DNA from 3 places in the Chryseobacterium cupriresistens genome. Region 2 is predicted to be linked to each of the others. Evidence: riboswitches for the same ligand, from Rfam matches in the RefSeq annotation. Region 2 holds a riboswitch; each other region holds the start of a gene.
The links. A riboswitch is a leader RNA that binds a small molecule or an ion and turns the genes downstream of it on or off. The one in region 2 is predicted to bind S-adenosylmethionine.
Positions count from the first base shown of each region.

Region 1 (3,286 bases), on a different contig from region 2:
CATTCGGAGTACTTCCTCCGGTTTCTATCCTGAATGAAGATCAGGCTCAATACCACTTCCTTTGCGGTTATACATCAAAATTAGCAGGAACTGAAAGGGGAATTACTGAACCTCAGCCATCTTTCTCTCCAGCATTTGGTGAAGCATTCCTTACATTGCACCCAACAATGTATTCTAAAACATTAATCGGTAAAATGAAGGAGCACGGAGCTAAAGCTTATCTGGTAAACACAGGTTGGAATGGTACCGGAAAGAGAATTTCTCTAAAAGATACCAGAGCAATCATTGATGCCATCATTGACGGTTCTATTGATAATGCTCCTAAAACTCAGGTTCCGATCATGAACCTTGAAATTCCTACTGAATTGCCAAACGTTTCTACAGGTATTCTAGATCCTAGAGATACTTATGAGAACGCTTCAGAATGGGAAGAAAAAGCAAAAGATCTTGCTTCAAGATATATCAAGAACTTTGAGCAGTATTGTGATACTGAAGAAGGTAAAAAATTAGTAGCTTCAGGACCTCAATTGCAGGAACAGACTATCTAATAGTTACCAATCAACATATAAAAAGCCTCATCACTGATGAGGCTTCTTATTAGTATTTTTTACAACTTTCAATCAATTGATTCTGTTCATCCAGTTTCAGGACTGTTGATTTGATTGATTCTTCAGTCAGATATTTTATAATCATAAAATGCTTTGAAGAAAAGTAAGACTTTCCGTCCAATATTTTATTTAAATACTTTGGAGTAGTGAAGGTCATCCAATATTTTGTTTTGTCAGAAAATTCAATGGTGACTTCTATAGCAGATTCAGTATCCTCTACTATTTCATCATCAATATGAATGGAAATAATTTCCGGTTCTTTCTCCAAGCAGAAATAAAACTTAGAATACCATCTGAGCTTTCCTTCATCATTCCAGATTCTTATATTTTCAGCATTTATTTCTTCAACGATATAAGATTTTCTTTTTGTTAATTGTCTGGAATTTACCCCAATGCTTTTACAGTAAATCTTATCCTTTATCTTCATAAATTATTTTTCATAATCATCTGTGAAAATCTGTGAAATCCGTGGTTAAATAAAAAAGTATAAGTTATTTTAAACTTAATAAGGCCAACCGATACCCATCCATTCCAAAGCCTGATAAGACTGCATCCGTATTAGCTGCTGTTACAGATTTCTGTCTGAATTCCTCTCTTTTATAGATATTGCTGATATGAACTTCTACTTTAGGTTTTCTGATATTTTTTAAACAGTCTGCAATCGCATATGAATAGTGAGTATAAGCCCCGGGATTGATCACTACTGCATCGAAGTCATCCTCCTGAAGCCTGTTAATAAGCTCGCCTTCAATATTAGACTGGTAATATTTTATATCATGAGCCTGAAACTCGGATTTCAAATTTTCCAAATAACTTTCCATAGAAACATTTCCATAGATTTCCGGTTCTCTTGTGCCTAAAAGATTGAGATTAGGCCCGTTGATGATTAAAACTCTCATACCATAAAATTAAAAACTTTTTTTAATTAATGGCCAAAAATTTCAATGTGATGTAGATTTGTTTCAATTGAGTTTTTAATAATGATATTTGTCATATTTAAATAAATGATAAAGCTTACAACTCCTTATTGTTATGGCTTTTATTAAAATTTTATGTTAATTATTAAAAATTTATCATGAAAAAATAATAAGTCTACTTGTTTTGTAGACTAAAAGTTTTTAGCTTTGCAACCATATTTCGATCGGCTTATAAAGAAAGATGGAGGGAACTGACCCTGTGAAGTCTTAACAACCTACCCTTGGGGCAAGGTGTTACGTTCAGCCTTTTAAGGAAAAATAAGCATTTGGTTTATCGTATTTATCGATGCCCTTTGCTGACTTTTCTGCAAAGGGTTAAATTTTAATATATGATAAATAAAATTGATTATGATTAGTAAAAATTTATTTAATTCTAAAGCCTGGATACCTCCGGTTGCGGCTTTTTTTCTGGGAGTCACCAGTGTAAGTGCACAGAATTCCAGACTGAAAAAAGATAGTCTTCATGAAAAGGAGCTTGATGAAGTCGTAGTGGTAGCTTACGGAAAAGCAAAAAGAAACAGCTATACCGGTTCTGTAGCCACCATTTCCAGTGATAAAATCAATAACAGACCTGTAACCAATATTACCAAAGCATTGGAAGGGCAGGTTGCAGGGATTCAGACCACCAGTGCCTCAGGGCAGCCGGGTGCGGTTTCTACTATCAGAATCAGAGGAATCGGTTCCATCAGTGCTTCCAGTGATCCTTTATACGTAGTAGACGGAATTCCTTTTGACGGAAATATTAACTCTATCAGCCCAAGTGATATTGAATCCATCAGTGTTTTGAAAGACGCTACAGCAAGTGCCTTGTATGGTTCAAGAGGGGCAAACGGAATTATCATCATCACTACAAAATCAGGAAAAAAAGGAGAAGCCAGAGTAAATTTTAATATCAGCCAGGGATTCTCAGGAAGAGCTGTCAAAGATTATGAACAGGTAAACACGGATCAATATTTTCAATTATATTGGGAAGCATTAAGAAACGGATATCAGTCCGGTAAAGTTTCTTCTCAGCAGGCTGCTCAGATGGCAACAGATAATCTTGTTTCTACCCTTGGAATTAATCCATATGGAACTGCTTATCCAAAACCGGTGGGAACAGATGGAAAATTATTGTCAGGGGCATCACCACTCTGGAATGATGACTGGAGAGATATTCTACAGAGAGTGGCATCAAGAAACCAGATGGATCTTGATATCAGCGGAGGAAGTGAGAAAAGTAATTACTTCTTTTCCCTTGGTTATCTGGATGATAAAGGGATGGCCATTGAATCTGGTTTTAAAAGATATAATACCAGGCTTAAAATTAATTCCGAAGTTAAAAGATGGCTGAATGTTGGAGTAAACTTAAGTTATACGAACAGTATTCAGCAGGCACCAACTTCTTCAGATTCCAAGGCAAGCAATATCATCAATGCCGCAAGGTTTATTCCTTCATTCTATCCTTATTATGAAAGAAATGCAGACGGAACTTACGTTTTAGATGCTGACGGAAATCCAATTTATGATTTTGGAAAATACAGACCTACAAATGCACTTCAAAATCAGAATGCTGCTGCAACGTTGCCTTTAGATAAAAACGAAAATAAAGAAGATAACTTTTCAGGAAAAGGATTCATGGAATTCACTTTCTTGCCGGAACTGAAATTCAAAACAAGCTTCTCAGTTGATTTGGTGAATTATAACGGACATTATTATTCA
Region 1 is NZ_JBKKJT010000005.1:418,453-421,738, forward strand. It holds gene pckA (phosphoenolpyruvate carboxykinase (ATP)) at 1-548, shown strand, start outside; gene ACLI50_RS16325 (hypothetical protein) at 598-1,035, opposite strand; gene ACLI50_RS16330 (type II 3-dehydroquinate dehydratase) at 1,100-1,507, opposite strand; SAM riboswitch class I at 1,752-1,850, shown strand; gene ACLI50_RS16335 (SusC/RagA family TonB-linked outer membrane protein) at 1,934-3,286, shown strand, end outside.
Region 1: another riboswitch for S-adenosylmethionine. It lies ahead of ACLI50_RS16335 (SusC/RagA family TonB-linked outer membrane protein); the one in region 2 lies ahead of ACLI50_RS21620 (alpha/beta fold hydrolase).

Region 2 (3,286 bases):
CTTTGAGTTGGCTACTGCAACTACTTTAAGGTCTATTTTTTTACGTTTTTTAATTTCTTCTGCAGATTCAAGTACCTGTTCTATCAAGGTTTTTCCTACATTTCCATGGCCAATAATGGCCAGATGAACGGTTTTCGGTTTTTTGAAAATTTCAGATTCTATGATGTTTCTTGTTTTTTCATCCTGTGAAGACGTCACTACGATATTGACTCTGTTTTCTCCTGCTACCTGGTTCAAAAGCAATGGAAAAACATTATTTCTTGCCAGCTCAGCAAAGACTTTATTAAAATCTTCTGCTACAAAACCAATGACAGAAACATTATTGATACTATAGATCTGGGAAACTTTTCCTGACTTTCTTTCTGCTTCAAATTCATCGATAAGACAAGCCACTGCCTTCTCTGCATCATTTTCATGAACCAGGATAGAAATTCCGTTTTCTACGGCCTGCTGAGAGATTACTCCTACACTGATACGCGCCAAAGTAAGCGCTTTAAAAATTCGTCCGTCAATCCCGATTTCTCCCAGGAAATCTTCTCCTTCAAATTTAACGATTGATCTGTTCTTCAAAAATTTTATTTCGTTAGCATTTTTCATTACTTCTATAAAATGTTTTTAATGATATTATTTAATTGTTGATATTCCATTAGGAAGGCATCATGCCCGTGTATAGATTGGATCTCGTGATAAGAAACATCTTTATTTTTCTCTTTTAAGTTTTCAAAACACATTCGGATTTCAGAAGCCGGGAAAAATAAATCTGTATCTACGGAGATCATGTGCATTCGTGCCTGTATGTTCTCCAGTGCTGTATCAGCAGCATTTATATTCATCAAGAGATGATTCATCAATTTGTAAGCTTTTAAACTAAATCTTTCGTTTAGTGCATTACCATGATAAACCAGCCAGTCTTCTGATTCCAGGCGTTGTTTGTCCTGATTATATTGGTTTTGAAATCTGTCATTGAGCGACTGCGGTGTTCTGTAGCACAACATGGCATGAATTCTTGCTTTCTGTAATGGTTCTTCCTTATCATTTAATAAAAATTTCTGAACCAGACACTGTGCATGAAGCCAGTCGTGTGTTCTGTAATCGCAGGCAATAGGAATAAAAATCTCAGCAAGATCCGGCTGCTGGGCAAGCATTTCCCAGGCAATACCTCCTCCCAGAGAGCCTCCTATAATGGCATATAAATTTTTGATCTGTAAAACTTCAAGTCCTTTCAGAAATATCGCAGCGATATCTGAAGGAGTAAAGTCTTCATAATCTTCAATTAAAAAATCGTCGTATCCGTTTCCTGGTATATTGAAGCACAGAACGGTATATTGATCGGTATCAACAATCTGATTTTTTCCCACCAGCTGTTTCCACCAGCCTTTTTCTCCGGATACGTTTGAATTTCCGGTAAGAGCATGATTGATTAAGACAACAGGGGCTGTAAACAGATCTTTCCCAAAAAGCTGATAGCTTAATGAGATATGGTATTCCTTTTGGGAATGAGTTTGATACGTAAGATTAATATAGTTTAGTTCTGTTTTCAATTCTATTAAATTTTAATACAATTGAAAATGCCACAGGAAATGGCTGAAAAGAACTTCAGTAAGTTATCTGTCCAAAATTATTTTGGTAGAACGTAGCACCTTCTTTACTTGCGCAAAGGGTTGCTAAGGTTTCATAGGGTCTAATCCCTCAACCTTTCTTGATAACATTTTCAATATTTGAATGAACGAATGGTGCAAAGGTAGTTCTTTTCTTTTAATTTCAAAAAAAAATTATTTTAATATTTAAAAAAGCCCTTAAATACAAGTATTCCAAGAGTATATTAATAATTATTCAGATGAAAAAAATTGGAATTACTTCTCAAAAAAACTAACTTCGTATGGAAAAGTGATGAGATATGACCGCCGAAAAAGATAGATTACAAGATACCAAATGGAAAAACTGGGGACCTTATGTAAGCAACCGGCAGTGGGGAAATGTACGCGAAGATTATAGCCCGAACGGGAATGCCTGGAATTTCACCAACCATAATAATGCAGAAAGCTATGCCTACCGTTGGGGTGAAGAAGGTATTGCCGGAATTTCTGATGTAAAGCAGCTTTTATGTTTTGCTTTTTCGTTCTGGAACAAGAAAGACAAAATGGTAAAGGAACGATTCTTTGGTTTGAGCAATCCTCAGGGTAATCATGGGGAAGACATCAAAGAAATCTTTTATTATCTGGATAATACACCTACTCATAGTTATATGAAAATGGTTTATAAATATCCCATCAATGAATTTCCTTACGATGAACTTGTTGCAGAAAACGGAAGACGCAGTAAAAAGGAACCGGAATATGAAATTTTCGATACCGGAATTTTCGATAATGATGAATATTTTGATATTTTCATTGAATATTGCAAGGCCGATCACAATGATATTCTTGCCAGAGTAACGGTCTGTAACCGAAGTCAGCATGAAGCACCTATTCTGGTAGCGCCTACTGTATGGTTCAGAAACAACTGGAAATGGGGATACAACACCTATAAGGCAGAGCTTAATGCTTCTCATGACGGAAGTATCAATATTGGACACGACAGTATCTCCATTAAAAAACTTTATTCCCGAAATACCAATGCACAAAGCGTATTTTGTGATAATGAAACCAATACTTCTAAGCTTTACGGAGCTCCTGCAGGTGAAAATACATATTTCAAAGATGGCATCAATCATTTTATTACCCACCAGGCAAATACGATTAATCCCGCAAAGAAAGGGACAAAAGCTTCTTTCCTGATCGATGAGCTTATCGGAGCCGGAGAATCAAAGGTTTTTGAATTCAGATTGTGCCCGGATGAAGCCGATGAGCCTTTTGAAAACTTTGATGAAATTTTCAATACCCGGCAGACTGAAGCTGAAGAGTTTTATCAGGAAATTCAGAGTGATACCGTTAACGAAGATGAGAGAAATGTACAGAGACAGGCTTTTGCCGGGCTTCTCTGGAACAAACAGTTTTATCATTATAATATCGGAAAATGGCTGAAAGGTGATCCTAATTTTGAAGCGCCAAGAAATTTCAATGAATATGTAAGAAATACAGAGTGGAATCATCTGCATAACAAGGATATTATTTCCATGCCTGATAAATGGGAATATCCATGGTATGCAACGTGGGACCTGGCGTTTCACTGTGTTCCTTTTTCCATCATCGATGCAGAGTTTGCCAAGGGACAGCTGTTACTGCTTACGAAAGAATGGTATATGCACCCTAACGGACAGCTTCCTGCCTATGAGTGGAATATGAGT
Region 2 is NZ_JBKKJT010000012.1:108,337-111,622, reverse strand. It holds gene ACLI50_RS21625 (ACT domain-containing protein) at 1-597, opposite strand, end outside; gene ACLI50_RS21620 (alpha/beta fold hydrolase) at 603-1,541, opposite strand; SAM riboswitch class I at 1,602-1,709, opposite strand; gene ACLI50_RS21615 (MGH1-like glycoside hydrolase domain-containing protein) at 1,898-3,286, shown strand, end outside.

Region 3 (3,286 bases), on a different contig from region 2:
TCTTTCCATTATGCATTGGACAAAGCCTATGGAACTCCGGAAAAATTCAAAGAATTTGTAGATGTATGCCACCAGAACGGAATTGCAGTCATTCTGGATGTCGCATTTAATCACGCAACAGGACGTTCACCTCTGGTAAGACTCTGGAATATTGATCCGGATGGTGATGGCTATGGAAATGTTGCAGCCAACAACCCTTACTTTAATCAGGTTCCGAAACATTCATACAATGTATTTAACGATTTTAACCATACCAGCCTTTCAACGCAATATTATGTTGAAAGATGTCTTGAGCAATGGCTGACTGAATATCACATAGACGGATTCCGTTGGGATTTAACCAAAGGATTTACGCAAAGCTGTTCTGAAAATGATGAGGCCTGTACCAATGCCTACCAGCAGGACAGAGTGGATATCATGAAAAATTATGCTGATAAACAATGGGCCATTGATCCCAATTCTTATATGATCTTCGAACACCTTGGAACTGATGCAGAAGAACAGCAATGGGCGAATTACAGAATAGCAGAAGGAAAAGGCGTTATGCTTTGGAATAAACAGACAGATCCTTACAATCAGAATACGATGGGATATAAGGAAAACAGCAATTACGACCGAATGAACCACAGTCTTCACGGATTTACCAATATGAGTGCCGTAGGCTATGGAGAAAGCCACGATGAAGAAAGACTGATGTTTAAAAACCTTGCATACGGTGCAGCGAACGGAAGCTATGATGTAAAAAACCTGAATACCGCTCTTGAAAGAATGAAAACATTCGGGGCCACGTTCTTTACTATCCCTGGTCCGAAAATGATCTGGCAGTTTGGAGAATTAGGATATGAATTCAGCATCAACAGATGTGCAAACGGTACGATAGACAGCGGATGCAGAACCGATGAGAAACCTGTTGCATTTACGCTCGGATATGATACTGATCTGAATAGAAAGGCGGTCTACGATACATGGGCTAAAATCATCAACATCAGAAACAGTCATCAGGTCTTTAAATCGAAAACCTATAGTATAGAATCCAACAATCTTACGAACGACCCCAATGGTCTGATCACAAGAATTTATGTATATGATGCCTCTATTACAACAGGAATAAAGAATGTTGTCGTATTGGCCAATTACACGACTTCCGCACAGAATGTAGTGCCTTATTTCCCTTACACAGGTCAATGGCAGAATCTGATGGACAACAGTATTTCAAATGTAGCTTCCACAACAGCTCCAATCACTTTACAATCGGGAGAATTTAGAATCTTTGGTAATTACGCGGGTGCTTTGTCAACAGCAGATGTCAATGCCGCCAACAAATTATCTCTTCAGATTGCAGATAATCCTGTCCGAAATGGAATCGCTAAACTGGTTTTCAATAAAGCAAAAAATGGGGAAATTTCAATTTTTGATATGACCGGTAAAAAACTGGATACTTTCAAACTCGATAAAGAGAGCGGAACTTATAATTTGAAGGTTGATTATCCGGCAGGCACGTATCTTGTGCGGTTGAAATCAGATACAGGAATAGCCATTCAAAAGATGATTATTAAATAAAACAAAAGATTTAGTTGTCTAGACTTATAAAAAATATTTAATATCTTAAAAACCATTAAGAAGGTTTAAGAAATAAAGTATAGTTAAGGTTAATCATTCTGATTTTTAAGTTTCTCTTAATCCTTTTAAACTCTTATTAAATCTTAATGGTTCAAAAATAAAAAGTTTAAACAAGTTCCATACAAAATAAAAGGCAAATTTGCAGATCAGCAGATTTGCTTTTTTTGTAAGTTCAGAAAAATAGTCTACTTTTGCCGTAGATTTATCAAGAAAGGTGGAGGGATTTGGCCCGGTGAAACCTTAGCAACCTGCACAATTCCAGCGTGTAAAGGTGCTAATTCCAACCCTTTGGGAGAGATAATTGAAGTCAATACTCTATATGAATTCCATTTCTTGAAGTCTTGTGTATCTGCGGAAAGATCCGTCAGATTGGTAGTATTAATTGGCAAGAACAAAAATGAAAAAATTAAGCACAGCTGTACTATTGCTTGGAGCAATTCTGGTAGCTGCTCAGGAAAGTGAGGAAAAAGGAAAACAGATCGAAGATATTATCATCGTCGGAAACCGTAATGTCAAAAGAACAAAGCTGGAGACACCGGTTCCTGTAGATGTAATTAATATTGACAAAATCCAGAGAAGTTCTCCCCAAATGACTGCTCAGGATCTCCTTAATTATGTGATTCCGTCGTTTAATGCAGTGAGGCAGTCTGCTTCTGATGGCACAGAGCATATTGATCCCGTAACATTAAGAGGAATGGGCCCTGATCAGGTTCTCGTATTGCTTAACGGAAAAAGAAGACATACAACCTCATTGGTCAATTATCAGAATACTGTAGGAAATGGTTCCGTAGGAACAGATTTGAGTACCATTCCCGTAATTGCTATTGATAGAATAGAAGTGTTAAGAGACGGAGCTGCTGCACAATATGGTTCTGATGCTATTGCCGGAGTGATCAACATAATTCTTAAGAAAAATGCCGGAGCTTCAGCAAGCCTTACTTACGGATTAAGTGGAAGAAATGATGGAGATACGTATCAGGCAGGAGTCAACTACGGAGCTTCATTAGGAAAGAAAGACGGTTATATCAATCTTTCCCTGCAATTAAGCCACAGAGGAAAAACCACAAGAACTCAAAATCACGATCTGGATATTTTCGGAGATAATTTTGCGTATGAATTTGCAGGTGACGCTGAAGCGGTAAAAGCAGCCAGAGCTGCGGATGATGCCGAAATTGAAAAAAGAGGGTTGACCCGTGATGATTTCAATTTTCAGATCGGAGATGCCCAGATCAGACAGGGACAGTTGTTTTTCAATTCAGAATATCCCTTTAATGATCATTTTAAACTCTATTCTTTCGGAGGATTCAGTATTAAAGAAGGAGAAGGGTTTGGTTTCAGAAGACTGCCAAGCGAAAAGTCTAATGTGGTTTCATCCATTTATCCGAACGGTTTTCAGGCGGTTCTTGGGTCTCAGGTATATGATGTTTCCTATGCTGTAGGTGCAAAATATAATGTTAACAACTGGCTATTTGACCTTAGTAATACATTCGGGAGCAATACCTTCAATTATAAGGTAAGCAACACCAATAATGCTTCTCTGGGAGCAAAATCACCCACAAGTTTTTATGCAGGCGCCCATAGTTTCCTTCAGAATACCATTAATCTTGATGTTTCTAAAAATATAAACCGTTTCAATATTGCGTTCGGTGGTGAGTTCAGGTTTGAA
Region 3 is NZ_JBKKJT010000011.1:92,359-95,644, forward strand. It holds gene ACLI50_RS20875 (alpha-amylase family glycosyl hydrolase) at 1-1,560, shown strand, start outside; SAM riboswitch class I at 1,820-1,924, shown strand; gene ACLI50_RS20880 (TonB-dependent receptor plug domain-containing protein) at 2,018-3,286, shown strand, end outside.
Region 3: another riboswitch for S-adenosylmethionine. It lies ahead of ACLI50_RS20880 (TonB-dependent receptor plug domain-containing protein); the one in region 2 lies ahead of ACLI50_RS21620 (alpha/beta fold hydrolase).